One region of the Nocardiopsis oceanisediminis genome, then DNA from elsewhere that is predicted to be linked to it. Evidence: riboswitches for the same ligand, from Rfam matches in the RefSeq annotation. Region 1 holds a riboswitch; the other holds the start of a gene.

Region 1 (14,891 bases):
AGGTACCGCCCCCATGTCGATCGAGATCGGGCAGCCCGCCCCGGACTTCGAGCTCTCCGACCAGCACGGCCAGACCGTGCGGCTGTCCGACTTCAAGGGCCGCAAGAACGTGGTCGTGGTCTTCTACCCGCTGGCGTTCTCCGGGGTGTGCGAGGGCGAGCTCTGCTCCATCCGGGACAACATCTCCGACTTCCGGAGCGGCGACGCCGAGCTGCTGAGCATCTCCGTCGACTCGATGTTCGCCCACCGGGCCTGGGCCGACAAGGAGAACCTGGACTACCCGCTGCTCTCCGACTTCTGGCCGCACGGCGCCGTTGCCAAGGCGTATGGTGTGTTCGACGAGGACAAGGGCGTCGCCGTGCGCGGCACGTTCCTGGTCGACAAGGAGGGCGTGGTCCGCTGGAAGGTCGTCAACCCCATCTCGGAGGCGCGCGACCTGGACGACTACCGCAAGGCCCTCGCCGAACTCAGCTGATCACCGGAGGACCGTGATGCCCTGCTCGCTCTGCGGGGCGCGGCACACCGACCCGGCCCGTGGCGCGCGCCCCTGGAAGCGCGGCGTGCGCCACGAGCGCCAGGTCCTGATCTGCCCGGAATGCCAGCTCGTCCGGGACTGGAAGGCGGACCTGGACCGCTGCCCCCGCTGCCGCTCCACCTTCCTCCTCTCCCGCCTGGGCGAGGTCGAGTGCCACAGCTGCGGCCACATCCGCCCGCAGACCTCCCCCTGCCCGGCCCCGGACCCGGACCCGGCCCTCACCAACGCGGTCGAACAGGCCCTCTCCCGCGCCCTGCGCGGCCTGTCCTTCCTCCCGGCCGACCGCACCCACCACTGACCCGACCCTGTACCATTTCTTCCGACCCGGTCCAGGGCGCATAGCTCAGTCGGCCAGAGCATCCGGCTTACAACCGGAAGGTCGCAGGTTCGAGCCCTGCTGCGCCCACCCAGCCCAGAACCCGTGAAAAGCCCCGCCACCTGCACGGACAGGCGGCGGGGCTTCTTCATGCGTCGGCGGCTGTCGGTGGCTCCCCCCGGCTCTCAGCGGGGTCCTGTGCCAAATACGTGCCGAAGTCCGCCGCGGACCATCAGCCGCCTCCGAGCGCTTCGGAGGTCTTCCGCACCGCCCTTTCCCCGCCCCGGGCCGCTTCCCCCGCCGGGTTCCGACCCGGCCGCGGGCCGCCCGCCCAAGGCCCGGTAGGTCCGCCCCGCGCGGAGAGGCGAAGGCCGGCGTCCGCGGCCCGACGGGGGCGCCTCGGGGTGCGGGTCGGCGCGCTGTGACGGCTTTCACCGCCCCTTCCTGGGAAGATGGCCTACCATGAGGCCGGGATCCGGGGACCGGATCCGCGGACGAGGGAGCCGTACCCGCACCATGACAAGACGGCCTCGAAAGGGGCTCGTTCTTCCATGGCCTGGTTCGTTCTGGTCGTCTCCGGCGTCCTGGAGGCCGTCTGGGCGCTGGCGCTCTCCGCCTCCCAGGGGTTCTCCCGACGGCGCCCCACCGTTCTCTTCCTCGTCGCCCTGGCCCTGAGCATGGCGGGTCTGGCCTGGGCCATGACCTCTCTGCCGACCGGTACCGCCTACGCGGTCTGGGTGGGCATCGGCGCCACCCTGACGGTGCTGTGGGGCTTCCTCACCGGGCAGGACCGCGCCACCTGGAGCAAGTCCCTGCTGCTGGTCCTGCTCGTCGGTTCGATCGTCGGCCTCAAGGCGGTGAGCTGACATGCCGTGGATCGCCCTTCTCGTCAGCGCGGTGTTCGAGGCCGTGTGGGCCACCGCCCTGGGCATGTCCGAGGGGTTCAGCCGGCCGGTCCCGACCGCCGTCTTCCTCCTCGCCCTGGCGGTGAGCATGGTCGGCCTGGGATGGGCCGCCAAGTACATCCCCATCGGCACCGCCTACGCGGTCTGGGTCGGCCTCGGTGCCGCGCTGACGGTGCTCTACGCGATGGCCACCGGCGGCGAGAGCGTCTCGGCGGCCAAGGTCGCCTTCCTCACCGGGATCATCGCCGCGGTCGTCGGGCTGAAGCTGGTGCCGGGCGGGTCCGAACCGGCCTCCGAGGAGGCCTGACGGCCGTCCGGGGCGGGGTCCTCCGGGGCCCGGCCTGAGAGCGGCCGGGCCCCGGAGCCGCCCGGGGAGGGGCGGTGCCGGGCGCCTGCCCGGCCGCCATGAAGGCGCGGCCCTCCGGGCCGCCGGACGCATGCCCGAGCGGCCCACCTGATCGGATCCTCCCGGCGGTCACTCGGGGGCGCGGAGGCCTTCACCTCCCTCGTCGCCGGGCGGCTCGTCGTCGGGGCTCCGTGCCCCGAGCACGAACGACGCGGTCAGGGCGACGCCGCGGTCCGGGTCCTCCGCGAGCGCGGCCAGGGTCGCGCGGGCGTGCGGGCCGGGGACCTCCGCGAGCGCGGCCGCGAGGCGGCGGCGGGCCGTACCCTCCGCGCCGACCAGCCCGGCGGCGACCGTGTGCGCGATCTCGTCCGCGCAGCCGTGCAGCCGGGCCAGGAGCCCGAGCACGTCGGCGGCCTCGGCGTCGTCCCGCCCCTCGGCGACCATGGCGACGAGCGCGGGGACGGCGTCGGCCCGGCCGCGCGCACCGCGCGCGAGCACCGCCCGCCGGCGCACCAGCGGGTCGGGGTGGCGGAACGCCCCGGCGAGGGCGGCGGAGGCCCGGGGCGAGCCGATCTTCTCGAGCGCCGCCACCGCGCGGCGCCTCCGGTCGGCGTCCGGGGAGTCCAAGGCCTCCGCCAGGACCGGGAGCGCGCGGTCGCCGGTCCGCGCCAGGGCCCAGTACAGCGCGCCGGCGACGTTGGTGTCGGACTCGTTCAGCGCCGCTTCGGCGAGGGGGACGGCGTCGCGGTCCTCCCCGCCCGGAAGCGACAGGGCGAGCCGCTGGCGCGCCGAGGGGGCGCCGGCGCCGAGCCCGCGCACCAGCCCGATCAGGCGCAGCACGTCGGACCAGGCGTCGGGGCCGCTCGCCCGCACCCGGTCGAGCCGGCGGAGCAGCTCCTCCTCGCGCGCGAGGCGGTCGCGGGTGCGGGCGGTGAGCTGCTCGACCATGGCCGCCGGGCTGAACGAGAGGTCCGCGAGCACGTCGGCGATCTCGCTCAGGCTCAGCCCGAGCGAGCGGAGCCCCTCCACGTGGAACAGGCGGCGGACGTCCTGCTCCGAGTACTCCCGGTACCCGCCCGGCGTGCGCCCGCTCGGTGACACCAGCCCGATCCGGTCGTAGTGCCGCAGCATGCGGGTGCTGATGCCGGACTGCTCGGAGACCTCGCCGATCAGCACCGGCTCACTCCCCGGTGAGCGGCGCGCCGAGGAGCGTGACGATCCGCTCCGCTTCGGCGATCGCGGCGTCGAACCCCTCGTCGGGGTCGAGCATCAGGCGCTCGGTGGCGACGGCGTGCGTGCGCACGCCCTCGCCGGGGGCGGCCTTGGCCCGCTCGACGGCGGGCGCCGCGGCCGGGCCGAGCGCGACGAAGGCCCGGCTCAGGCTCAGCCGCACCTCGCGGTCTCCCCGGTCGAACTGGGTCGACAGCGTTTCGGCGAGGCCGGCCTCGCGGCCCTCCGGGACGAGCCCGGCGGCGGTGCGCCACGCGGTGCGGGCGACCTCGTCGTCCTCGTCCCGCAGCAGGTCCTCCGTGATCGCGGGCCACACCCGCGGGTCCCCGATCTTGGAGAGCGTGTGCAGGGCCTGGCTCCGGGCCTGCGGGTTCTCCGACTCCAGCTCGGCCAGCAGAGGGCCGACGGCGGCCTCCCCGCCGTGCTGGGTGAGCGCCCAGGTCAGCATGTCGCGCACGTAGAAGTCCGGCTCGGTGCCGCACCGCTCCACCAGGACCTCGACGTACTCGGGCGCGGGCCGCATTCCTGCGGCCAGCGCCGCCTGCAGCCGGGCCGACGACTCCGCGGCCTCCAGCGCCCTCTTCAACCGCGGCGCGATCCGGCCGCCGTGTTTCCCGTCCACTTCTGGACCACCTCCACCCGCGATTCAAGACCTTGTCACAGTGGCAGGGTCAAGTCTCCGCGGCAGAGCCGTCCCGGGCGGGGAGGGAAGGCGCCGGTCACCGGGCCGCCCGCTCGGTGGACCTCCGGATGGACCTCTGGACGGAGCGCTGGAAGAGGCCGCTCACCCCCGGAAGCCCGATGGCGCGCATCACCAGGTCGTTCGCCCAGACGTGGGCCCTGGTGGGCGGGGCGAACCGGCCCATCCCCGTGCGGGCCGAGGCCTGGCGCTCGCGGACCTCGGGGCGGAGCCGCGCCTCCCAGGCGGCCAGCGCCGCCGGGACGTCGCCGCCGTGCTCGTCGAGGGCGTCGCCGAGCCGGTCCGCCCCGCTCAGGGCGAGGGCCGCGCCGTGCCCGGCGAACAGGGAGACGCACCAGGCCGCGTCGCCGAGCAGCACCACCCGGCCCCGGCTCCACCCGTCCATCACGATCTGGGAGACGGAGTCGAAGTAGGCCCCCTCCGGGGCGCCGGCGAGCAGGCGCAGCGCGCCGGCCGGGCCCCCGCCGAGGTCTCCGAAGGCGGCGGTGAGGGCGCCGACCGGCCCGCGCTCCAGCTCGGCGTCCGGGTCGGCGCAGCGGTAGGCGAAGAACGCGGAGGACCGGCCCGGCCCCAGGTTGATCACGGAGGCGGTGCGTCCCGGGCCGATGTAAACGGTGCCCGCGCCCTCGGGGACGTCCGCCGGGACCCGGGGGAGCGGGAACGCCGCCACCGCGTGCCGCAGGTCCACCCGGAAGCCCGGCTCCGGGCCGAAGACGGTCCGGCGGACGCCGGAGTGCAGGCCGTCCGCGCCGACGAGGAGGTCGGCCTGCTCGGACGTGCCGTCGTCGAGTGAGACCCGGACCCGGTCGGCGTCCTGCTCGACGGCCCGCACGGTGGTGCCGAAGCGGATCGCGGCGCGGTCCCGCACCGCCCGGTACAGGGCGGACTCCAGGTCGCCGCGGAACACCGTGAGCGCCCGGTCGCCCAGTGCGGCCTGCGCGAGCGCGGCCGGGACGGTGAACTTCGGCCGCCCGTCCGCCCTGACCATGACCGTGGTGAACAGGCCGAGGTCCCGAGGGGCCAGTGCGGGCAGCAGCCCGAGGCGCTCCGCGGCGGCGTGGCCGGGGCCGACCAGGTTGACCATGTAGCCGCCGCTGCGGCGGGCCGGGGCGCGCTCGACCACGAGCACCTCCCACCCCGCGCGGTGCAGCCGGAGCGCGGTGGCCAGGCCGGCGATGCCGGCCCCGGAGACGACCGCCCGTCCGGCCCGCGCCCCTCCGCCCGAATCCCGGGCGCGCCGCCCGCCGCCGATGTCCGCCATCGCTGCCTCCACCATCTCCGAGCCGGGTACGAACGGTTGCCCATGCCAAGTATGAACACATGTTCATTCTGGGGCAAGTCGCCGGGAGCGCACCGCGCACCGGGCGCATAGACTGGTCGGCATGCCAAGGGGCGTCGCCATTCCGGAGGTCCGGCAGCACCTGTTCGCCGCCGCCGAGCGGGTGATCGTCCGAGACGGACCCGCCAGGCTCAGCGGCCGGTCCGTCACCGCCGAGGCCGGGGTCGCGATCGGGCTGCTGCACCGGCACTTCGCCGACTTCGACGCGTTCCTCGCCGACTACGCCGTCGACCGCGCCTTCCTGATCTCCGCCGAGGCCGTCGCGCTGCCGGACCGGGCCGGCTCGGGCACCGTCGCCGGCAACCTCCGCGACGCGCTGCTCGCCACCCCGCCGACCGCCCTGCTGGCACCGGTGCGGCTGCTCGCCTCCCGCCCGGAACTGGCCGAGCGGGTCCGCGCGATCCTCGGCGAGCGGACGGCCGGCCTCGACGCGATCGAGAGCGCCACCGCCGCCTACCTCGCGGAAGAGCGGCGCCTCGGCCGCCTGCCCCCCTCGGCGGACCCCGGCGCACTGGCCCTCGCACTCGTCGGCGTCCTGCACCACCTGGTGCTCACCGCCGAGGACGAGAGCGGCGTCCGCATCCGCATCCGGCACACCGTCACCGCACTGGCCGACGCCTTCACCGCGGACGCCCCGCACTGACGGCCCGCAGAGAGATGCGGCACACCGGAACACGGGCGATGGATTTCCCGACGACTCCGCGGGTGCGCTAAAGTCGGTGTGCAGCAAGGGCGATTGGCGCAGCGGTAGCGCGCTTCGTTCACACCGAAGAGGTCACTGGTTCGAACCCAGTATCGCCCACCTCGAAGAACGCCGGTCCGCAGGGACCGGCGTTCTTGCGTTGGGACGCCGAACGGGAAGCCGCTCACGGTCGGACCGCCCCGTCTTCCGAGCCACTGAAGACGCCGTCCATCATCTCCGCCCCGGCTGACCACCGGGCTTCACCCCCTGCGGCGGCGGTGCGCGGCGACGCGGGTGCGGGTGGCGCAGCGGGGGGAGCAGAACCGGCGCGGGGCGGCGCCGGAGGCGAGGAAGACGCGGGGGCAGCCGGGGGCGGCGCAGCGGCCGCCGGGGAGGCGCTGGCGGTCCGCGATGAGCTGGGCGATGGCCAGGGCGCCCGAGGTGAGCAGCCAGTCGGCCCAGGGGGCGTCGTCCCGGGCGTCGATGTGCAGGTGCCAGTGGGCGGTGCCGTGGTGGTCGGTGAGCCGGGGCGGATGGGCCGCCTCGGCGAGCAGGGCGTTGACCCGGCGGGAGGCCTCGGCGAGATCGTCGGCGAGCAGGGCGGTGCGCAGCCGGCGGGCCGCATCGGCCAGCGCGGGGAGGTCGGCGGGGGCGAGGTCGAGCGGGTCGGTCTCGCCGTGCGCGCGCAGGGTCTCGGCCACCGCCTCCAGCGGCGGTTCCTCCGCTCCGGCGAGCAGGTTGACCAGGTCGGTGGTGCGCTCGGCGACCGCGCGCACGGAGCGGCCGGCGAGCAGGCCGGTGACGCCGTCGGGCATGGCTCCCCCGTTCGGTCAGGTGCGGGCGGATGTAACGCAGTCTAGGCGTACCACCGTTACCGCCGTAGCGTCGCCGGTCATGGAAAGACCTGATGCGGGGAGACCGGGCGCGGAGGGGCGCGGCGGGCGGCGTACCGGCCTGGGCGGCTACCTGGCGGGGGCGGGGGCGGCGCGGATCGGCGAGGAGATGGCCAAGCCCGCGCTGGTGCTGGCCGGGCTGGCGGTCACCGGGTCGGCGGCCGCGGCCTCGGCGCTGCCGGCCGGGCTGGCCGTCGCCGCGGTGGTCGGCGGGCCGCTGGTGGGGGCGGTCCTGGACCGCGGCCGCCGGCCGGGCCGGGTGCTGGCCGGGATGCTCGCCGGGTACGCGGCCGGCATCGGGGCGGTCGCGCTGCTGCTGGGGCGGGCTCCGCTCGCGGCGGCCGCCGCGGTGGCGGTCGGCGCGGGACTGCTCGGCCCGGCGGTGGCCGGCGGGTGGAGCTCCCGGCTGGGGCGGGCGGCCGGAGCGGCCCGCCTCGCCCGGGCGAGCGCCCTGGACGCGATGACCTTCGGGGTCGCGGGCCTGGTCGGCCCCGCCCTGGTCGGCCTGGCCGCAGAGGCGGCCGGGACGGGCGCGGCGGTGGCACTGGCGGTACTGCTGCTGGCCGCGGCGGTGCCGTTCGCCTGGTCCCTGCCGGGCGAAAAGGGGCCGCCGCCCTGCGGTACGGGACAGGGGTGCCGCCCGGCCGGCCACGGGGCCGGGACGGGGGCGACGCGCGCCCGGGCGGGCCTCCGGGAGGCTCCGGTGGCGGGAACGGTGCGCGGCAGGGCGGGGCCGCAGGCCGTTCCGGTGGCGGAGGGGGTACGCGGCAGGGGCGGCCTTCGGCCGGCGCCGGAGGCGGGGTGCGGCGGGGGCCGTTCCCGGGTGGAGGCGGCGCGGAGCACCCGGCGCCGGTCGGGCCGCTCGCGGGGGCGGCCGCCCTCTTCCGTGGTCGGGAGCCCGCTCGGGCGACCGCGGCGACCACGCTCTCCGCCGCCCAGGACGGGATGCTGGTGGTGTGCTGGCCGCTGCTCGGTGCGGCCCTGCTCGGCGGGGCCGAGCGGGGAGCGCTGATGATGGCGCTCGCCGCGGCGGCGTCGCTGGCGGCCAACGCGGTCCTGGCCCGCCGGCCGCCCCCGGTGCGGCCCGGCACCGTGCTCTGGGCGAGCAGCGCGCTGCTGGCCTGCGCGGTGCTCCTGGCCGCGTCGGCGACCGGCGGGTGGCCGCTGGCGGGGGCGGCGCTGCTGATCGGCATCGCCCAGGGGCCGCAGCTGACCGCGCTGTTCCGGGTCCGGCACCAGGCCTCCGACGAGCGGGTGCGGGGGAGCGTCTTCACCACCGGGGCCAGCCTGAAGATCACCGCGTTCGCCGCCGGGGCGGCGCTGGCCGGGCCGCTGGCCGCCCGCTCGCTCACCGGGGCGCTGCTCGCCGCGGCCTGCCTGGAGCTGCTGGCGCTGGCGGTGTTCGCGCTGATCACCCTGGCGGTTCCGGGCGGGGCGGCGGGGGAGGGGGACTGACCGGGCCGTCCGCCGCCCCTTTCCGCTCCCGGGGGCGTCCTCCGCGGCCCGGCCGCAGGAGCCCGGTCGCGCCCGCTCGGGGCCACCGCCTTCGCGGTCGTGGTGGGGAGGGGAGGCCGGGCCCCGGCTCTTTCCCGTGCAGGTCCTCGGGGAGCCCGAGGCCGGGCGGCCCGGGGCCTCCGGGGCGTGCGCGGAGCCGGGTCAGCCCAGCCAGATCGGGCCGAGCAGGAAGGCGAGGCCCAGGGGCGCGGGGACGAGCCCGATGACGAGGAAGACGAACAGGCCGGTGCCGAGGGTGAGGACCGAGACGGGGGAGCGGTCGTCGACCCAGGCGGTCACCGGGCGGCCCGCGCCGAGGGAAGAGGCGTAGGAGGCCGGGCTCCACGCGCGGCGCACGGCACCGGCGTACTCGTACTCCACCTGGGCCTGGGAGGCCGGGCTGTCGTTGAACCGGACGTGCGGGTGGCGCCGGAAGGCGGCGACCCGGCCCCGCACCCGGGTGCCGCGGAGGATCAGGGCGAGCACCCCGGCGAGTTTCCCGGCGGCCAGGAACGGCAGGGCGGAGAAGACCGCGCCCACCATGCGCAGCGGGCTCGCGGCGGGGGAGTCGGGCGCCTGGGCCAAGGCGTGCGCGCCCAGCGCGAGCAGCAGCACGCCGTAGGCGAGGAACCCGGCCCAGAGCGCCTCGGCCGGGCGCGGGGCGGCGGCGTAGCGGCCCGGCGCACGCCGGGACGGGCGCACCGAGAGCTCGTCGCCGGGGAAGAGGCAGGGGCCGGCCTCCTCCAGCACGCCCTCGGCAGGGCGGTGCGGGTCGGTGCCGGCCACCTCGGCGCCCCGCTCCTCGGTCACGCGCACCACGGCGACCGGGATCAGCGAGCGCGCGGTGCGCAGCCGGCGCGCCCCCCACACCGCTCCGATCGCGGTGAGCACCGCTCCAGCGGCCGACAGCAGCCAGCCGGCGTGCAGGTATTCGGGGAACATGGCCGCTCCTCGGGGGTGGGGGTGCGGGGGTCTCTGAGGTGGGATGCGCCGCTGCCGCAGGCGGTTCCGCGCTCCGGCCCGGCCCCGCTCCGCCGGCCGGAGGGAGGCGGGACCAGGGTACGCGGCGGTCGCGGCGGAGCCGGAACCGCGAGCCGTGCGCGCTCCGGGCCGGGGCGGTCCGGACCGGATTTCCGGGGCCGGTCCGCCCGCCGGGTCGGGGGCGGCGGGATCCGGCCCGCCCGGCGCCGCAGGGGATCCCGGTGCGCGGGACGGGGGCCGGCTACTGCGTGTAATGCGCAGTTCATCGAGGTGAGACTTGCGCTTCATGCTCATTTCGGTCATTCTTGCGCGAGAAACCTGCTTGAAATGAGCACGAAGGGGGCGCGGTGCGGCACCAGAAGCTGCTGGACGCGGTGACCGACGGGGTGGAGCGGGTCGACGACCTCGCCCGGGAGCTCGGCGTCAGCCCGTCCACGGTGCGGCGCGGCCTGACCGAGCTGGAGCAGGCCGGCCGGGTGGTGCGCACGCACGGCGGCGCGGTGCCCGCGCCCGTCGGCGGCGAGCTGTCCTGGGTGCAGAAGGGCCGGCAGAACGCCCCCGCCAAGCGGCGCATCGCCGAGCGGGCCGCAGAGATGATCGAGGACGACCACATGGTCCTCCTCGACGCCGGCAGCACCACCGCCTTCATCGCGGAGCGGCTGGCCGGCCGGTCCGGCCCCACCGTGCTCACCACCGGCACCGGCCCCATGTCCGCGCTGCTCGACGCGGAGGGGATCGAGCTGATCCTGGTCGGCGGCCGGCTGCGGCGCCGCCGCGGCGCCATGGTCGGCGAGTACGTCCGCGGCGTCCTGGAGCGGGTCAGCGCCGACATCGCCTTCCTCGGCGCCGACGGCCTGGTCCCCGGGCGCGGCATCAACTGCCCCAGCCCGGAGCTGGCCGCGGCCAAGGAGCTCCAGGCGCGCGCCGCACGGCGCACCGTGGTCGTCGCCGACTCCACCAAGATCGGCGCCGACGCCGAACCGCACTGGGCCCTGATCCCCGGCCCCTACACCCTGATCACCGACGACGGGCTGGCCCCCGCGGCCCGCCGCGCGATCGAGGCCGACCCGAACTGCACCCCCCTCATCGTCCCGGCCCCGGAAGCACCCCGCACCCCCGGCCGGACCGGCTGACATCCCCACCGTGAGAAAGGGGAACGGACATGGATCCGCTCCTTCTGGCGGCCCTGCTGCTGGGCGTGGCCTCCGCCGTCGCGCTCATCCTCTGGAGCCGCCTGGACGCCTTCGTCGGGCTGCTGGCGGGCGCCCTGGTAACCGGCGCCGTAGCGGGCGTCCCGGCGGCCGAGCTGATCGGCCACATCACCACCGGCTTCGGCAACACCCTGGCCGGGATCGGCATCGTCATCGCCATGGGCGTGATGATCGGCAAGGTCCTGGAGGAGAGCGGCGGCGCCGACGCGCTCGCCAAGATGTTCGTCCGGATGGCCGGCAAGGGCCGTGAGGACGCCGCCATGACCGCCACCGGCGCCGTGGTCTCCGTCCCGGTCTTCTGCGACTCCGGCTTCGTCATCCTGCACCCGCTGGCCAAGTCCCTGGCCCGGCGGTACGGGAAGCCGCTGGTGGTGCTCTCGCTGGCGCTGGCCGGCGGGCTGTCCATCACCCACCACCTGGTGCCGCCCACCCCCGGGCCGCTGGCCGCGGTGGGCCTGCTCCACGCCGACATGGGCACGGTGGTCGTCGCCGGCTCGGTCTTCGCGCTGCTGCTCGTCCCGGTCGTGGTGGTCTACGCCCGGATCATGGGGCCGCGGCTCGAGCGCCACCTGGACCCGAACCTGGTCGGGGCCGGCACCGCGGCCGGCGACGCCGACGCGGGGGTGCCGCTCACCGCCGACGGCCGGCCGATCACCGAGGAGCCCGCGGACCCGCGGGTCGGCGCCTTCCGCGCGCTCATCCCGCTGCTGCTGCCGCTCGGCCTGATCATCGGCCAGACCGTCAGCGCCGCCGTCGCCGAGGGCACCGCGGTCGCCGAGGTGTTCGCCTTCATCGGCGCCCCGCCCATCGCCCTGCTGGTCGGCCTGGTCATCGCCGTCTACCTGCTGCCCGCCAAGGGCACGCCGCGCGCCACCGTGGTCGGCTGGCTGACCGCGGCCGCCTCCTCGGCCGGCATGATCGTCTTCGTCACCGGCGCGGGCGGCGCCTTCGGCGAGGTGCTCCGCCAGTCCGGGGTGGGCGACGCGCTCGCCGACGCGGTGGCCGGCTGGCCGGTGCCGATGCTCCTGGTCCCGTTCCTGATCGCCACCTTCGTCCGGCTGGCGCAGGGGTCCGGCACGGTCGCCATCATCACCGCCGCCACGCTCAGCGCCCCGCTGGTGGAGGCGGGCGGGATCGAACCCACCCTCGCGGTGCTCGCCGCCTGCTCCGGCTCCTTCGTCTTCTCCTACGTCAGCGACTCCTACTTCTGGGTGGTCACCCGGTTCACCGGGCTCTCCGGGGTCCCGGCGATGAAGATGTGGAGCGGCATGACGACCGTGCTGTGGCTGGCCAGCCTGCCCCTCCTGGGCGTGACCGCCCTCATCCTGGGATAGGAGTCCGATATGGCCCAGGTACTCGTCGTCGCCGACGACCTCACCGGTGCCAACGCCACCGGCGCCCGGTTCGCCCGCGCGGGCATGCGGGTGGCCACGGTCGCCCCGCGGCACGCGCCCCGGGCGGCCGCCGAGTTCGACGCGGTCGTGGTCGACCTGGACAGCCGGCACCTGCCCGCGGACGAGGCGGCCGCGCTGGTCGGCGAGGTGATCGCCGGGGTCGGACCGGTGCCGCTGGTCGTCAAGCGCACCGACACCACACTGCGCGGCAACGTCGGCGCGGAACTGGAGGCCGCCTGGCGGGCGGTGCGCGGGCGCACCCCGGCCGCGGCCCGGGTCCGCGCGCTGTTCGCCCCGGCGTTCCCCGCCTCCGGCCGGGTCACCGTGGACGGCGTGCAGCTGCTCGACGGCGTGCCGCTGGAGCGCACCGAGCTGGCGGTGGACCCGCTCAGCCCGGTCACCGGAAGCGTCGTCGCCGACATCGTCGCCCGGCAGAGCCCGCTCGCGGTGCGCCGGGTGTCGCTGCGCGACGTCACCGGCCCCGACCTGGCCGACCGGCTGGCAGAAGGGGACGAGCCGGTGGTGCTCTGCGACGCGCTCACCGAGGAGCACATCGCCGACACCGCCCGGGCCGCCGCCGAGGTGCACCGCAGGGACGGCACCGTGTGGGTGGCCGTCGACCCCGGCCCGTCCGGGGCGCTGCTGGCCGAGGCGCTCGGCCTGACCGGCGGCGGCACCGCCGCCGGGCCGCTGCTCGCGGTGGTGGGCAGCGCCACCGAGCTCACCCGCCGCCAGCTGGACGCGCTGGCCCGCGCGGGCGGCGTGCGCTTCGTCGACGTGGACGCGCGCGCCCTCACCGGCGGCGGCGCCGGGCACGCCGACGCGGTGCGCGCCCGGCTCGCCGCGCACCTGGAGGACGCGGCCTTCCCGGAGGCGGTCGTGGTGCGCACCGCCTCCACCGCCCAGGACGTCGTCGAACTCTCCTTCGAGGCCAAGCGGGCCCTGCCGGGCCTGCTGGCCGGGCTGGTCGCCGAGGCGGTGCGCGGCGTGCGCACCGCCCCCGGCGGCCTCTACACCAGCGGCGGCGACGTCACCTCGGCGGTACTGGAGGAGCTCGGCTCGCACGCCTTCGAGGTCGGCGGGGAGGTCGTGCCGCTGGCCGTGCACGGCCGGCTGGCCGGCGGCCCGCTGGACGGCACGCCGGTGGTCACCAAGGGCGGCCTGGTCGGCGACGACGGGACCGCGGCGGAATGCCTCGGCCGGCTCCGCCGGGAGGTCCGGGCGCGGGCCCGCACCGTCCCGGCGGAGCTGGGAGCCCGCCCCCGCACCGCTGAATCCGGAGCCGGGCGCGAATAGCCCGGCCGGCGCGAACGGAACACGGGCGGGGCGCGACAAGGGGAGCGCCCGCCCGGCGACAGGGAGGAAGACCCGAATATGACTGAACGACCGACCCTTGCCGTGACCGTCGGCGACCCGGTCGGCATCGGCCCGGAGATCACCGTGCGCACCCTCGCCTCGGTGGGAACCGGCGCCCCGGCGCGCGGCGTGGTGGTGGCCGACCCGGCCGTGCTCCGCCGCGCCGTGCGGGTCTGCGGACTCGACGTCCGAGTCCGCGGCTTCTCCTCCTGGAACGACCTGCCCGCCGAGGAGGAGGGCGTGATCGACTGCTACGACATCGACTCCCTCGGCGGTGCCGAGCTGCCCTGGGGCGAGGTGGACGCCCGCGCCGGCACCGCCGCGGTGCGCGCCATCGAGGTGGCGGCCAAGGCCGCGATGGAGCGCGACGTGGCGGGCATCGTCACCGGCCCGATCAACAAGGAGGCCATCTGGGCGGCGGGCAGCGAGCACCTCGGCCACACCGAGATGCTCGGCGCGCTGACCGGGGTCACCCGCCAGACCACCATGTTCGTGGTGCGCGGCAAGAAGATCTTCTTCGCCACCCGGCACCTGTCCCTGCGCAAGGCCCTCGACCAGGTCAGCGAGGAGCAGCAGGTCACCGCGATCGAAGAGGCGCTGACCGCGCTCCGGGTCTTCGGCCACGACGAGCCGCGCCTGGCGGTCGCCGCGATCAACCCGCACGGCGGGGAGAACGGCGCCTTCGGCGACGAGGAGATCGTGCACCTGGCCCCGGCGGTGGAGCGGATGCGCGCCCGCGGCGCCGGCGTCTCCGGTCCGGTGCCCGCCGACTCCGTCTTCCACCAGCTGCTCCAGGGCCGCTACGACGGGGTGCTGTCGCAGTACCACGACCAGGGCCACATCGCCGCGAAGACCTACGACTTCGACGGCACCATCTCGGTCACCGTGGGCCTGCCGATCCTGCGCACCTCGGTGGACCACGGCACCGCCTTCGACATCGCGGGCAAGGGCACCGCCGACCCGGGCACCATGACCTCGGCGTTCCTGCACGGCGCCGACTTCGCCCGGTTCGCCGACCGGATCCGCGCCGAATACGGCGGCTGACAGGGAGGGGCCGCGCTCCGTCCGCGCGGCCCCGCCCGCCCGGTACCACCCCCGGCGGGGACCCGCCGGGCCCGGTGCCGGCGCCCCGGGGGGATGAGCATCCGTACTCATCCCCCCGGGGCTTTCGTGTGCTGGGATGGCGTGCGGACACCGGCAGCGGGAAGGCCCCGGGGCGAGGGGCCGGAGCGGACGAGGAAGGGCGGTGCGCAGTGGCGGAGGAGCCGCGGGGCGCCAGAGGCGAGGCGCTGGACCGGCTGGTCGCCGAGGGGGTGATCACCCGCGAGCAGGCCGCCGCGGTCGGCGCGGCCCTGGAGGGCGCCGAGGCCCGGCCCCAGGTGCGCTGGGCCGAGGCCGTCGGCTACGTCGGCGGCGCCCTGGTGCTGGCCGCGGTGGCGGTCTTCATGGCGACCGCCTGGGACGCGATCACCCCGACCGCCCGGGCGCTGCTGCTCGCGGCCCTGGTCC
Region 2 (14,891 bases), 4.6 Mb from region 1:
CCGCCCGATCCCGCCCGGTCTGAATCCGGTCCAAGGCCCCTGGAACGCAGGCGGGGACCCTCGGAAGGATCCCCGTCTACCGTGTCTGATCTGCGATTTTCTCGGTGGAGCCAAGGGGAGTCGAACCCCTGACCTCTGGTATGCAAAACCAGCGCTCTGCCAACTGAGCTATGGCCCCCGGCACGCCCCTGACGGGTATCGGCCGACTAGAGCATACCGCCCCGCGGGGGAGGTCGTGGGCGCCGCAAGGGGACGAACGCCGCCCACGGCACAACCGACAGCCACCGGCACCCTCGGTGCCGTGGCTGACCGGTCTGCGGCGGAACTAGTTCTCGCTGGCCGCGGTGGCTTCCGTCCACAGGTCGAGCTCGGCGCGGTCGGCCTGGATCTTCCGGTAGACGGCGAACGCCCCGAGGGCCACCAGCACCAGCACGATGATCTTCTTCACGGCGTGGACCCCTTACTTAGATCACGGGTAATGCGGTCGAATGATGACGCGCGGCTCGGAGGTACAGCACCGAGCGGAAGGCGTCAGTAGAGAACTTTATGGGGTTGTCTCCCTGCAGACTAGCAACCCCTCGGCCCGCCGCCCCACCCCGTCGGGTCTGCCGGGCCCCGAGCGGCCGGGCGTGCGCCCGCGACACCCCCCGGAGACGCGGCGGCCCGGCCGTGAGCACCGCGGACGCCGACAGGGGGGCGCGCCCGGAGAGCCCCGGAGGACGGGGCGGCGCCGCGCGGAGAAAGCGGCCGGTTCCGGCCGCCGCCCGGAGCGCCCGACCGCCGGGCGGGTCACGTGAGCAGCGAGAGGCGCTTGAGGTTGGTCAGCGTCGCCTGCGGGTCCAGCGCCGCGCGGACCAGGCCGTTCCAGACCCGCTGGCAGCCGCGGACCTCCTCCTCCGATTCCACGATCGTGCCGCCCTGCGGGGTGTCCACGAACGCCAGCGACGCCTCGTCCTCATCGAACTCCAGCACGGTGAACGGGCCGGAGGAACCGGCGTGCGGCCCGGCGGAGGTGGTCACCAGCCGCACCGTCACCCGGTCGTTGGAGAGCACCACCTCGATGATCCGGCGCAGCTGGGCGTGGAGCAGGTCGGGGTCGCCGGAGAGCCGGCGCAGCGCGTCCTCCTCGATCACCGCGCTGTAGCGCAGCAGGCTGTCCCGGTCCAGGACCTCCTGCCGCTTCAGGTAGGCCGCGACCATCCGCTCGGCGGTCCGATCGCCGTGCCCGCGGGCGCGGGCCAGCAGCGCGGTGTACTCCGGGGCCTGCAGCAGGTCGGGGACGAGGATCCCGGCGTAGGTGTCGATGGCCACCGCGCCCGCCTCGTTGCCGACGTAGGCGGAGGAGAGCACGTCCTCGTACTCGGTCCACCACGGCCGCAGCCGCGACTCCCGCACCAGGGTGAGCACGGCCTCCCGCTGGCCCCCGGTCACCCCGTACAGCTCCAGGAGCGCGGAGACCTCCATGACCGAGGGCCACTTGCGTATCCCGGTCTCGATGTGGCCCAGCTTCGCAGGGGACCATTCGAGCACGTCGGCGACGTCGCTCAGGGTCATTCCTGCCTGGACGCGCCTCCGGCGCAGCTCAGCGCTGAGCCGACGGCGTCGAACGGTGGGGCTGGTCATAGCACTGATCCGTACACGCGGCGTACCGGTTCCGTGGATCTAGCGAAGCACTACACCTAGCCTCTAGCAATGAATTCCTAGAAATCAGCCGGGAGTTCTTCGCCGATTCCCGCCCCGCGCAGCGTCAGTGCAGCAGCTTGAGCCCCACGATTCCGCTCACCAGCAACAGCAGGCACAGGATCTTCGCGGGGTTCACGCCCTCGCCCATCCAGACCATGCCCACCAGCGCGGTGCCGATCGCCCCGATGCCGACCCAGACCGCGTACCCGGTGCCCACCGGGATGCTCCGCAGCGCGTAGGCCAGGCCGGCCATGCTGAGCACGAGGGCGACCCCGAAGGTCAGGGTGGGCCAGAGCCGGGTGAAGCCCTCGGTCTTGGACAGGGCCGTGGCCCAGACGGTCTCGAGGACACCGGATACGACAAGAACGAACCACGCCATGGCGCGCCTCCCGGAGAGTGCTGATCGATCGCGCGCCGTCTTGTCTTGACCGGGTACAGCGCCCTCGTCCGGGGGAACAGGAGTTCGAAGCCCGTCCCGATCCGGGATCGTAGCAGCGGACTCCGCTCCGCGCCCCGGGGACCCCGCCCTGCTCGGCGCCGCCCCCGCGGCCTCCGCTCTCTGCAACGGCCCTCGGCCGGCCCCGCTTCCCGCCCCGCCGGAGATCATCGTCACCGGGGGCCGCAGCGGCCCCCGGAACGCGTACCATGCACCAGGACGGACGCCCGAGGGCGCCCGGTTCCCGCACTCAGAAGGACGACAATGAGCCACCCCATCGACGATGCCGAGCAGCTGATCGCGAACGCCGAGGAGGAATTCCCGCCGCCGCTGCGTTCGCGGCTGATCGCGAAGCTCCGCAAGGGGGAGCACATCGACGACGCCGCACACGACCTCGGCATGACCCCGCAGCAGGTCTTCTCCGCGGCCCGCATCCTCGCGTCCTTCGGCGACCAGCTCGACGCCACCCTCACCGCCGAGCGCGACCCCGGCCTCCCGCACGGCACGGTGACCGGCTTCAACAAGCGGTGCCGCTGCCCGCAGTGCCGAGCCGCGGTGAACCGCCGCTTCTGACCCGGAGGGCCCACCGCGAAGACCGCCCTGAGCTAGGGTTTCACGTTTCCTTCGGCCGGATCCGGCTATTCATGCTTATCGATCTTGAAGCCGGGGAAACCGCTCAACATGAACGAGCGTGTGGACTGGGCCACGATGAGCGACGAAGAGTTCCTGGCGCTGGTGCGCCAGTTGATCGACGCTCCCGGCACGCCCCCCAGCGACGACGAATAACCTCTCCGCGCCCTCGCACCGCCCGGCCCGAGCGGCAGGGCGGTCTCCCCGCGCGCTCCGGGCCTCCTCCCGGTAGGGCGCGGCCCTGAGGAAGACGCTCCGGCCCCGGTCGGGCCGGTCGCCTTCCCGTCGGTTCTGCCCTCGGGCAGCCCCCGCTCCGGGCCGGCCCACTTCCGTTCGCGCGCGCACTCCCCCACCTCGCCGGCCTTCTACGCAGCCGCACCGTGTCGCCGTCGACCCCCGACCGAAACCGCCTCTGTTCCGGACGGCCCGTATTCAGTGTTATCTGCAGCACGATTCATCGATGAGTCTCTTTGTCGATAAATCGATGTCGACACCTCCCCCTTCCCCTCCCCCTTCCCGAGGGGTCCGCCCTCTCCCCGCCGCGCTTCAGCCGCCGCTACCGGAGCCCCGGCCTGGCCGCGGGCCGCTGAGGGACCGGTCGATGCGGTCGCGCAGCGCCTTCAGCTCCACCTCCAGCTCGGCCGGCTCCAGCACGGAGAAGTCGAAACCGAAGAAGAGCAGGTAGACCGCGATCATGTCGAGCCCGTTCCCGCCGACGCGGAGCTCACAGGTGCGGTCGTCGACCCTGGTCAGGGTGCCGTCGAATGGGGAGAGGCGCTGTGCGGCCTCCTCCTCGGGCGCGTGCACCAGGACCCGGGCGGTCTGCTCGTAGACGCTGCTGGAGATCCCGCGGGCCACGTAGGCCGCGGCGTCCTCCGGCGGGGTCCGCGGCTCGAACCGGGGTCCGGTCGACAGCGGCCCCTCCATACGGTCCAACCGGAACACCCGCCAGTCCTCGCGGTCCACGTCCCAGGCGAGCAGGTACCAGCGGCCGGCGGCGTGCACCATCTTGTGCGGCTCGACGACCCTCCGGCTCTCCTCGCCGTGGTGGTTCCGGTAGCGGAAGCGCAGCCGCTCGCCGTCCCGGCAGCAGCCGGCGATGACGGTGAGGAACTCGCCGTCGACGGTCGGGGACTTCCGGCCGACCGTGTCGGTGAAACTGTTCAGTGCGCTGACCCTGCGCCGGAGCCGGGACGGGAGCAGCTGCTCCAACTTGGCCAGGGCCCGGACCGAGGTCTCCTCGATCCCGGACAGCGATCCCCCGGACGCGGCCGCGCGCAGCCCCACCGCGACGGCGACGGTCTCCTCGTCGTCCAGCAGCAGCGGGGGAAGGGTGGACCCGACCCCGAGCCTGTACCCGCCGGCCACCCCCGGAGTGGCGTCCACCGGGTAGCCGAGGTCTCGGAGCCGCTGGACGTCTCTCCGGACAGTCCGCGGCGTGACCTCGAGCCGCTCCGCCAGTTCCGTGCCGGTCCAGTCCCGCCTCGCCTGGAAGAGGGAGAGGAGCCGCAGCAGCCGCGCAGAAGTGAGAGACGACATGGACCTTCCGACCTCCAGCGGCACCGGTGAGGGGCGAAGACGGAGAGCCGGCCCCTGCTCCGGTCCAACCTACCGGGGGGAAGGGCCGGCCCAGAGGCGCGGAGGAGTAGGGAAGCGGTCAGGAGCGGAGCCCTTCGAGGTGCTCCCGCCGACTCGCCCTCTATCCGCAATTCTATTTTTCACATGTTCACAAGGAAGCGCACAAGGAAAGGCGGGACCCCCCGAAGAGAACCCCGCCCAACCCAGAAAAAGAAATGCGGCGGCGACCTACTCTCCCACCCCCACCATGGAGGCAGTACCATCGGCGCAGGGAGACTTAACGACCGGGTTCGAAAAGAGACCGGGTGTGACCCTCCCGCCATGACCACCGCAAACCCAACAGACCCGCGGACCCCCCACCCGCCGGCACCCCAACACGGGGCCCCGGCGGCGGGGGAAAACAGTGTGCGCGAACACCCAGCATCTGCGGCGGACAAGCCCTCGGCCTATTAGTACCGGTCAGCTCCACGCCTCACGACGCTTCCACACCCGGCCTATCAACCCGGTCGTCTACCGGGAGCCTTACCCCCTCGAAGGGGCAGGAGACCTCATCTCGAAGCAGGCTTCCCACTTAGATGCTTTCAGCGGTTATCCCTCCCGAACGTAGCCAACCAGCCATGCTCCTGGCGGAACAACTGGCACACCAGAGGTTCGTCCGTCCCGGTCCTCTCGTACTAGGGACAGCCCTTCACAAGTCTCCAACGCGCGCAGCGGATAGGGACCGAACTGTCTCACGACGTTCTAAACCCAGCTCGCGTGCCGCTTTAATGGGCGAACAGCCCAACCCTTGGGACCAACTCCAGCCCCAGGATGCGACGAGCCGACATCGAGGTGCCAAACCATCCCGTCGATACGGACTCTTGGGGAAGATCAGCCTGTTATCCCCGGGGTACCTTTTAGCCGTTGAGCGACACCGCTTCCACACGCCGGTGCCGGATCACTAGTCCCTGCTTTCGCACCTGCTCGACACGTCCGTCTCACAGTCAAGCTCCCTTGTGCACTTACACTCAACACCTGATTGCCAACCAGGCCGAGGGAACCTTTGGGCGCCTCCGTTACCCTTTGGGAGGCAACCGCCCCAGTTAAACTACCCACCAGACACTGTCCCCGAACCGGATCACGGCCCAAGGTTAGATGCCCGAAACAGCCAGAGTGGTATTTCACCAACGCCTCCACCGCCACTAGCGTGACGGCTTCACCGGCTCCCACCTATCCTACACAAACCATCCCAAACACCAATGTCAAGCTATAGTGAAGGTCCCGGGGTCTTTCCGTCCTGCTGCGCGAAACGAGCATCTTTACTCGTAGTGCAATTTCACCGGGCCCATGGTTGAGACAGCGGGGAAGTCGTTACGCCATTCGTGCAGGTCGGAACTTACCCGACAAGGAATTTCGCTACCTTAGGATGGTTATAGTTACCACCGCCGTTTACCGGCGCTTAGATTCCCAGCCTCGACCCCGAAAGATCTAACCGGTCCTCTTAACGTTCCGGCACCGGGCAGGCGTCAGTCCGTATACAGCGTCTTACGACTTCGCACGGACCTGTGTTTTTAATAAACAGTCGCTTCCCCCTGGTATCTGCGACCCCACCCAGCTCAGAAAGCAAAGTTCCATCACCGGACAGGGCTCCCCTTCTCCCAAAGTTACGGGGACAATTTGCCGAGTTCCTTAACCATGGTTCACCCGAACGCCTCGGTATACTCTACCTGACCACCTGCGTCGGTTTCGGGTACTGGCCGCCCGCGAACTCGCTAGAGGCTTTTCTCGACAGCACGGGATCACTCACTTCACTGAAAACAGCTCGGCATCACGCCTCACCCTTGTGAGGGGCACGGATTTACCTGCACCCCGGGCTACACGCTTACCCCCGGACAACCACCGCCGGGTAGAGCTACCCCACTGCGTCACCCCATCACTTACCTACTACCCCATCGGGTCCCACGCCTCCACCATCATCCCCCCGAAGGGAGAAAACGGCTTCGGTGGTGGTTAGCATCAAAGGACTCGGTATCGGACGCGCACGGACGGGTACGGGAATATCAACCCGTTGTCCATCGACTACGCCTGTCGGCCTCGCCTTAGGTCCAGACTCACCCTGGGCGGATTAACCTGCCCCAGGAACCCTTAGTCAATCGGCGGCAACGTTTCTCACGTTGCTCTCGCTACTCATGCCTGCATTCTCACTCGCACGCCCTCCACGACACGGTCACCCGGCCGCTTCACCGAACGCACGACGCTCCCCTACCAACCCGCACAAACGTGCAGGCTCCACGGCTTCGGCGGTGTGCTTAAGCCCCGCTACATTATCGGCGCAGAATCACTTGACCAGTGAGCTATTACGCACTCTTTAAAGGATGGCTGCTTCTAAGCCAACCTCCTGGTTGTCTCAGCAACTCCACAACCTTTCCCACTTAGCACACGCTTAGGGGCCTTAGCCGATGATCTGGGTTGTTTCCCTCTCGACCACGAAGATTATCCCCCGCAGTCTCACTGCCGCGCTCCACCTGACCGGCATTCGGAGTTTATCTGACGTCAGTAACCTTGTCGGGCCCATCAGCCAAACAGTAGCTCTACCTCCAGCAGGCAACACGCGACGCTGCACCTAAATGCATTTCGGGGAGAACCAGCTATCACGGAGTTTGATTGGCCTTTCACCCCTACCCACAGCTCATCCCCCAGGTTTTCAACCCTGGTGGGTTCGGGCCTCCACGACCTCTTACAGCCGCTTCACCCTGGCCATGGGTAGATCACCCCGCTTCGGGTCTGCAGCATGCGACTCAAACGCCCTATTCAGACTCGCTTTCGCTACGGCTACCCCACCCGGGTTAACCTCGCCACACACCACAACTCGCAGGCTCATTCTTCAAAAGGCACGCCATCACCCGACAAGGGGCTCTGACGGCTTGACAGCACACGGTTTCAGGAACTATTTCACGACCCCTCACCGGGGCACTTTTCACCTTTCCCTCACGGTACTAGTGCACTATCGGTCACCAGGACGTATTTTGGCTTAGCAGGTGGTCCTGCCAGATTCACACGGAATTTCACGGGCTCCGCGCTACTCGGGAGCATGCCAACGCCCAGGCTCTTCCTTCACCTACGGGACTCTCACCCACTACGGCTCCGCTTCCCAACGGATTCGGCTAAAAGAACCATCAGCGCACCCGGCCGGCAGACCGGGAACAGGCACATCCCACAACCCCGCGAACGCAACGACCGCCGTCTATCACACGCCCGCGGTTTAGCCACATCCCCTTTCGCTCACCACTACTCAGGGAATCACTGTTGTTTACTCTTCCTGCGGGTACTGAGATGTTTCACTTCCCCGCGTCACCACCGACCGCCCTATACATTCAGGCGGCGGCAACCCGACACGACTCGGGCTAGGTTTCCCCATTCGGACACCCGCGGATCACAGCTCGGTTGACAGCTCCCCGCGGCCTATCGCGGCCTCCCACGTCCTTCATCGGCGCCTGGTGCCAAGGCATCCACCGTATGCCACATTCACTTGGCCACCACAGATACAAGATGCTCGCGCACACTATCCACGAATCAAAACACCAGCCACGAACCCGCCTAAAACACCCGCAACCCAGCCGGCGCACCCACCCGAACAGGCAGGGACCGGACAACCAGGGAAGACAGGGTCTTCGACCGGGGTGGCACCCGGAAACAACCAGCGGTTGCTCCCTCAGACACCCAACAGCGCGCCCCCGGGCTCTTCCAGAGACCCAGGGGAAGTCCAAACTCCACATGCCATCCCGGTGGGCCAGAGGCAAGCTCAGGCACCGGGTCCACTTTCGAGTCCGCCGGCCAAACTTGGAAAACAGCCGGCTGCAAAAGACTCCTTAGAAAGGAGGTGATCCAGCCGCACCTTCCGGTACGGCTACCTTGTTACGACTTCGTCCCAATCGCCAGCCCCACCTTCACCCGCTCCCTCCCGAAGGTTGGGCCACAGGTTTCGGGTGTTGCCGACTTTCATGACGTGACGGGCGGTGTGTACAAGGCCCGGGAACGTATTCACCGCGGCATTGCTGATCCGCGATTACTAGCGACTCCACCTTCATGGGGTCGAGTTGCAGACCCCAATCCGAACTGAGACCGGCTTTTAGGGATTCGCTCCGCCTCACGGCATCGCACGCCCACTGTACCGGCCATTGTAGCATGTTTGCAGCCCAAGACATAAGGGGCATGATGACTTGACGTCATCCCCACCTTCCTCCGAGTTGACCCCGGCAGTCTCCCATGAGTCCCCACCATCACGTGCTGGCAACATGGAACAAGGGTTGCGCTCGTTGCGGGACTTAACCCAACATCTCACGACACGAGCTGACGACAGCCATGCACCACCTGTCACCGATCCCCGAAGGACCCGCCATCTCTGGCGGTTTACCGGTGATGTCAAACCTTGGTAAGGTTCTTCGCGTTGCGTCGAATTAAGCAACATGCTCCGCCGCTTGTGCGGGCCCCCGTCAATTCCTTTGAGTTTTAGCCTTGCGGCCGTACTCCCCAGGCGGGGCGCTTAATGCGTTAGCTGCGGCACGGGAACCGTGGAAAGCCCCCACACCTAGCGCCCAACGTTTACGGCGTGGACTACCAGGGTATCTAATCCTGTTCGCTCCCCACGCTTTCGCTCCTCAGCGTCAGGTAAGGCCCAGAGACCCGCCTTCGCCACCGGTGTTCCTCCTGATATCTGCGCATTTCACCGCTACACCAGGAATTCCAGTCTCCCCTACCTACCTCTAGCATGCCCGTATCCACTGCAAAACCGGGGTTAAGCCCCGGCCTTTCACAGCAGACGCGACACGCCGCCTACGAGCTCTTTACGCCCAATAATTCCGGACAACGCTCGGACCCTACGTATTACCGCGGCTGCTGGCACGTAGTTAGCCGGTCCTTATTCCCCACCTACCGTCAACCCCGGGAGAACCCGGGGCCTGCGTGAGTGGTAAAAGAGGTTTACAACCCGAAGGCCGTCATCCCCCACGCGGCGTCGCTGCGTCAGGCTTCCGCCCATTGCGCAAGATTCCCCACTGCTGCCTCCCGCAGGAGTCTGGGCCGTGTCTCAGTCCCAGTGTGGCCGGTCGCCCTCTCAGGCCGGCTACCCGTAATCGCCTTGGTAGGCCGTTACCCCACCAACAAGCTGATAGGCCGCGAGCCCATCCCCGACCGACAAGACTTTCCACCCGAACCCATGAGGGTGCGGGTCGTATCCGGTATTAGACGGCGTTTCCACCGCTTATCCCGGAGTCGGGGGCAGGTTGCTCACGTGTTACTCACCCGTTCGCCGCTCGTGTACCCCCGAAGGGGCCTTACCGCTCGACTTGCATGTGTTAAGCACGCCGCCAGCGTTCGTCCTGAGCCAGGATCAAACTCTCCATCAAGGTCTAACCCACCCGCCGGACGAGCCGGGGGTGAAACCTGGAAGAGAAACCCTGACCGAACCCGGGTGGCGGAAAAACCACCCGATATCCAATCAAAGGAACCCTACGAACACCACCGAAGTGTGTTCGACGGGGCCAAAACAAACATGGCACATAAAGTATTGAACACGCGCTGTTGAGTTCTCAAGAAACAACCGCTCATCCGGTACAAGCTCCCCCGCCGATCTTCGATCGGCCCGGTCGCTCTTCCGCTAGAGGCGGCGCTTTCCGCTTTGTTGTGTCTCCGACTTTATCAGGTGTTCCGCGCCCCGTCGAATCGGCGGTTTCTCGCGGTTCCCCCGGTAAAGCCCTGCCCTTTTCGCTCCGGGTTCCGGTCTTTTGCGACTGTTTCCCGCTGCGGTGGGCATAAATGATTATGCCACCTTGGGAGCAGTGCTTCGTACCGGTTCCTGGAGGATCAGGAGAAGGTGCGGCCCCGGCCACCCTCTTCAGCTCCGCTGATCGGGTGTCCGTTCCGGCCTCAGAAGACCGCCGCCGGATCCGCCCTTTCCAGGGCCGCTCCTGGCGACTCGGACGACTATAGCGGCCCTTCCGGGATGCTCCAAACGGAGCGATCGCCGCCGGGCCGCGCCGCCGGGCCGGCCATCAGCCGGTCACTCCGGGGTGACGGTGAGGCTGTGCTCCGTCCCCGGTTCGGCGGAGGCGGTCTCCACCGAGAGGATGCGCAGTTCGCCGTCCCATTCCGAGGCCTCGGGCTCCCCGGGGGAGCCGGCGGATTCCACCGCGAGGTCGAACCCCTCGGGGAAGACCGTGTCCGGCAGGTACAGCTCGGTCGGCCCGGACACCCCTTCCTTCTCCGTGAACCGGACGGTCAGCTCGGGGGCCTCCGGGTCGTAGTCGATCTCCACCGGCCGTCCGGCGATCGCCCGGGGGTAGGGGCGGTTCATCGTCTCGGCGAGCGGGCCGGGGGCGAGGGAGTCGTCCTTCCACGGGCCCCACCCGTCGTGGTCGTTGGACCAGTAGGCGCGGCCGGCGGCCATCCGCTCGGTCTCGGTGAGCATCCGGGCGACATAGTCGGCGGCGCCCTCGCCCGACATGTCGAGGCCGAACTCGCCGAGGACGATCGGCGCCTCCAGGCGCTCCGCGGTGGTGCGGACGCTGCTCGACCACTGCTCGATGCTGGCGTCGACCCGCCCCCGGGAGGCGCCGGCATACGGTTCGCCGAGGTCCATCGGGAGCGGGTAGGCGTGCGGCGCGTAGACGATGCGCGGCTCCCCGTCCCGCGGGTCGTCCAGGTGGGGGAGGGCGGAGGGCAGGCCCCAGTTGACGCCGACCGCCTGTCCTTCGACGAAGAGCCAGGCGTCCTGGTCCACCTCGCGGATCCGCGCGATGGAGGTGCGGTAGAGGTCGGCGAGCGGGCCGGTCTCGAAGGCGGGGCCCTGGAGGCTGCCGCCGAACGGCTCGTTCATCAGGTCGTAGCCGATGACGGCCGGCTCGCCGGCGAACCGGGCGGCGACGTGCCGGAGGGCGGCCGCGTAGGAGTCCATCAGCTCGGGGTGCCTCCCGGTGGTGTTCCAGAAGTTGTCGAAGGCGCGGACCGTTCCCGGCTCCAGGTACACCAGCTCCCACATGTCCTGCCGGGCGACGGGGAGGCCGTCGGTGTGGGTGGCCCACTCGGGGGCGCCGTTGCCGGAGTGCTCCTCCGGGCTGGTGTAGCGGCCGTAGAGGTCCTGGTGCATGTCGAGCAGTACGTGGTAGCCGCGCTCGGCGTACCAGTCGACGCGCTCGGCGACGGCGTCCAGGTACTCCTCGTCGTAGGCGCCCCGCTCCGGTTCGAGCGCCTGCCACTGGATCAGGAAGCGGACGAAGTTGGTGCCGGTCTCCTCGTACTCGCGCTGCACGGCGTCCTCGTCGATCCAGGGCAGGTGCTCCGGGTCGTCCTTGGCCGAGCCCGAGGTGTTGAAGCCGTGCAGGAAGAGGGCGCGCCCCTGGTCGTCGGTGAGGTAGCGCGGGGCACCGGGCTCGATCCGGGTGGCCGAGGCGGCGGTTCCCGCGACGAGCACCAGGGCGGCGAGCAGGACCGGGAGGCGCAGGCGCCGGGGGAGACGCTTCATCTCTCGTTATCTCCTGGGGGATCGGACTACCCGGATGAGACGTGCGTCACTATCATGCAAAACATGAATCTTCTTCGCAATGGCCCCGCCGCTCCCGCCGTCGCCGCTGTTGCGTTCCTGCTCTGCCTGGCCTTCGGGAGCGCGGCGTTCACCACCTGGCTCGCGCCCCGGGCCTCGTGGCTGCTGGTGCCCTCTGCTCTGGGCGCTCCGTTCGGGCTGCCCGGGGTCCGGCTCGACCCGGTGGACCTGGCCGCGGTCGCGCTGCTGGTCGTCCTCGCCGCGCTGTGGACGGCGCGGGCCGCGCGGCTCCGCCCGGAGGCCGGGCCGGTGCGGAGCGCGCTGTCGGGGTGGGCCGCGGTACTGGTCGGCGCGGCGGCCGGCAACGCCCTGCGCGGGCTCGCGGACGCGGCCGCGATGGGGCTCGGGCCGGTGGGCTGGCTCGGCTTCGCCGCCGGAGGGCTGCTCAGCGGGCTGGCCTGGGGGGCGGCGCTCGGCTGGACCGCCGGTGTCGCCGCGGCGGCGCTGCGCGGCCGTACGGGTTAAAGTCTCCGCGTGCGCAAGTCGACCGAGGCCGGCAGGAACGGGCTCCCGCGCGGGGAGCTGCTCCGCCCGGTGCTGCACCGGCGGCGGGAGGGCGGGCGAACGCTCGCCTCCGCGGTCTGGAAGGCCGGGCCCGGGTGGCGGATGCTCTCTTCCGGGGTGCTCGGCGGCGGGCTGGGGGAGCGTGCCTTCGTGCTCAACGCGCAGGTCGCGGGGGACTACCGGCGCATCGACCCGGCTGCGCACCTGGCGGAGATCGCGACCGCGGCGCGGATGCGCGGGCCGGGGGTCGGGATGATGACCGCAGCCGACGTGACCGGGGCCCGGCTCGGGGCCGACGGGGGAGTCGAGGCGCTGGCCACGGTGGGGATCGGCCGCCCCACCTGGGCGGCGGACGCCGCCGAGCTGGACGAGGCGCGGCTGGACTCCCCGCTGGCCGGACCGCCGCCCGGCACGATCAACATCGTGGTCGCGGTCCCGGTGCCGCTCTCCGACGCCGCGCTGGTGAACCTGGCCGCCACGGTGACCGAGGCGAAGGTGCAGGCGGTGATGGAGGCCGGGTTCGCCTGTACCGGGACCGCCTCCGACGCGGTCTGCCTGGCCTGCCCGGTGGACGACGGCGCGCACGCGCCGGACCCCTTCGGCGGTCCCCGCTCCCGCTGGGGCGCCCGCGCGGCACGCGCGGTCCGCGAGGCGGTCTACGAGGGGGCCCTCCAGGACGCGGCCCGCCGGGGCTGACCGGCGTTTTCTCGGCCGACCCTGGCGTTACCGGGTATCAAGACGCTCTCCCCTGCGGCGACGCCGAGGTCACCGCCGCAGGGGATGCCCTTTCCCTGAAAGGCGCCCCCTCGTTTCTTTCGTTTCTTTATGCACAGACTGTGGATGAAGTCTTCGAAAGGACGGCTAAGGACGGCTTCGGAAGGACGGGGCGAGCACACCGCTCAGTGCGGCACCCCACGGGGCCGGGATTCAGACGGGCGGCGAAGGCGGGAGCGGGCGGGGCGGCCGCGTTCACCGGCCCGGCCCGCGCTTCCGGTAGGAGGAGGCGGCGCCCCGGCGAAGGAGAGTGGGCCCGCCCGCGCCTACCAGGGGGCCGTATCCCTATATGCCGCGGTTCACGGCGGGGATCGGGCAAGGGCGGGGCGCCCTGCGCACCTCCGCGGCAGGCCCGATTACATCTACCAGCGAGTAGTAAGCCCTGAGCCCCCACCACCCCCTCGTCGATTACCCAGAGTGGTCAAGACGGAGCCTCGCGGGGGAACGAATGCGACATTCCGCCCCTACCTCTGCTCTTCCCTGGTTCCGGCCCCTGCTTCCCGGCCTTCCGGGCGGCTCGAGCCCCCGATCACCGACCCGATCAGCGTGATTCGGGCCTCTGGGGGCCTGTTCCAGCCCGGGATGCGCGCCCAGGAATCACCGGGGTGCTCTCGCGGTGCGCAGGGCACCCCACCTAGCCATCACCGTACGTATTCACCCAGGCCAGGGAGATGCGGCGATTTCAGAGGCGGCCGGCCCCGGCCCGCTCAAGCCCCGCCCCGCGAGGCGCCACGCCCGACCGACCGGCCGCTGCCCCTCCCGCCTTCGCTGCCCGATTGAACCCTCGCGCCGCGAGTCGCCGCACCCGGGCGACCGCCTCCGCCCCGGCCCTGCCCTTGCCGTCACCGCTGGTTTGGACCTCGACCCCGTGGGACGACGTTGTCCGCGCAGTGCTGGAGTTCCAGGTGGACGGCGGGGTTCGAGGGCCCGTGCAGCCCCCTCTCGCTGCACGGGCCCGGTCAGGGGTCAGGGGATGAGGGTGCCCAGGGCGCTGCGGCAGGCCACCTCGAACACCTGCGCGCACTTCCGGCAGACCTTGGCGTGGCCTTCGATGACGACGGCCTGGAGGTCGAGCTCGGCCGGCAGGTGGGGGAGCGGGGCGGCGATGTGCTCGCGGAAGCCGAGCGCCTCGCTGTGCGGGAGGGTGCGGGCGAACACGGCGTGCACGAGGATCTCCTCGTGGCCGCGCCCGGTGCGGAAGAAGGTCCATCCGCGGGGGCCGAAGGCTTCGCGCAGCTCGGGGCAGGGGTGGCGGTCGGGCGGAGCGGTGACGGGCCTGCGCCTGCGCGGGGCGGTCATGCGGCCATCCCCCATTCCAGGACGTACCGGGACCCGGCGGGCGGTTCGGCCCGGAGCACCCGGTCGAGGTGGCCGAGCGACGGGCCGGCCACGATGCGGAGACCGCGGCGGGCGTAGCGGCGGCCGTCGGGGAGGACGCCGAACTCCCACTCCGGCCACCGGAGGCCGATGGGATGCGTGGTGGGCAGGTTCCGACTCCGCCGTTTCCCCTGCGCGCCACTTGACCTGCGCCTACCCTTCCTAACAGCAAGTTCCATGGTCTTTGACCTCCCTTGAACTTGTTTTCAAGTGACTCCATAGTGTGACGCCAAGTAGCGGATTGCAAGAGGAAAACTGGAAATTGGCATCATCAAAGATGTCTAGACTTCGCCCCATGCGACGCGACCACAGCCCCACCGTCCGCCTGCGGCG

What was found. Region 1 has a riboswitch for guanidine ahead of J0910_RS21800 (DMT family transporter). Riboswitches for the same ligand answer to the same signal wherever they lie in the genome.
Region 2: another riboswitch for guanidine. It lies ahead of J0910_RS02055 (DMT family transporter); the one in region 1 lies ahead of J0910_RS21800 (DMT family transporter).

The regions. Positions count from the first base shown of each region.
Region 1 covers NZ_JAFMZJ010000001.1:4,970,620-4,985,510, reverse strand. Annotated here, with positions in the region: gene J0910_RS21815 (peroxiredoxin) at 14-475, shown strand; gene J0910_RS21810 (hypothetical protein) at 492-833, shown strand; tRNA gene J0910_RS21805 (tRNA-Val) at 868-941, shown strand; guanidine-III (ykkC-III) riboswitch at 1,320-1,386, shown strand; gene J0910_RS21800 (DMT family transporter) at 1,403-1,717, shown strand; gene J0910_RS21795 (DMT family transporter) at 1,719-2,063, shown strand; gene J0910_RS21790 (HEAT repeat domain-containing protein) at 2,232-3,278, opposite strand; gene J0910_RS21785 (HEAT repeat domain-containing protein) at 3,283-3,954, opposite strand; gene J0910_RS21780 (FAD-dependent monooxygenase) at 4,052-5,293, opposite strand; gene J0910_RS21775 (TetR/AcrR family transcriptional regulator) at 5,415-6,014, shown strand; tRNA gene J0910_RS21770 (tRNA-Val) at 6,102-6,173, shown strand; gene J0910_RS21765 (CGNR zinc finger domain-containing protein) at 6,314-6,868, opposite strand; gene J0910_RS21760 (hypothetical protein) at 6,948-7,958, shown strand; gene J0910_RS21755 (hypothetical protein) at 7,898-8,401, shown strand; gene J0910_RS21750 (DUF3592 domain-containing protein) at 8,603-9,382, opposite strand; gene J0910_RS21745 (DeoR/GlpR family DNA-binding transcription regulator) at 9,769-10,554, shown strand; gene J0910_RS21740 (GntP family permease) at 10,584-11,966, shown strand; gene J0910_RS21735 (four-carbon acid sugar kinase family protein) at 11,976-13,322, shown strand; gene pdxA (4-hydroxythreonine-4-phosphate dehydrogenase PdxA) at 13,401-14,426, shown strand; gene J0910_RS21725 (DUF2157 domain-containing protein) at 14,636-14,891, shown strand, end outside.
Region 2 covers NZ_JAFMZJ010000001.1:360,186-375,076, reverse strand. Annotated here, with positions in the region: tRNA gene J0910_RS02070 (tRNA-Ala) at 106-178, opposite strand; gene J0910_RS02065 (DLW-39 family protein) at 326-448, opposite strand; gene J0910_RS02060 (helix-turn-helix domain-containing protein) at 790-1,623, opposite strand; gene J0910_RS02055 (DMT family transporter) at 1,748-2,062, opposite strand; guanidine-III (ykkC-III) riboswitch at 2,092-2,153, opposite strand; gene J0910_RS02050 (hypothetical protein) at 2,384-2,692, shown strand; gene J0910_RS02045 (helix-turn-helix transcriptional regulator) at 3,296-4,288, opposite strand; rRNA gene rrf (5S ribosomal RNA) at 4,543-4,660, opposite strand; rRNA gene J0910_RS02035 (23S ribosomal RNA) at 4,756-7,842, opposite strand; rRNA gene J0910_RS02030 (16S ribosomal RNA) at 8,180-9,711, opposite strand; gene J0910_RS02025 (cellulase family glycosylhydrolase) at 10,365-11,825, opposite strand; gene J0910_RS02020 (hypothetical protein) at 11,889-12,368, shown strand; gene J0910_RS02015 (adenosylcobinamide amidohydrolase) at 12,378-13,103, shown strand; gene J0910_RS02010 (hypothetical protein) at 14,148-14,480, opposite strand; gene J0910_RS02005 (hypothetical protein) at 14,477-14,737, opposite strand; gene J0910_RS02000 (helix-turn-helix domain-containing protein) at 14,854-14,891, shown strand, end outside.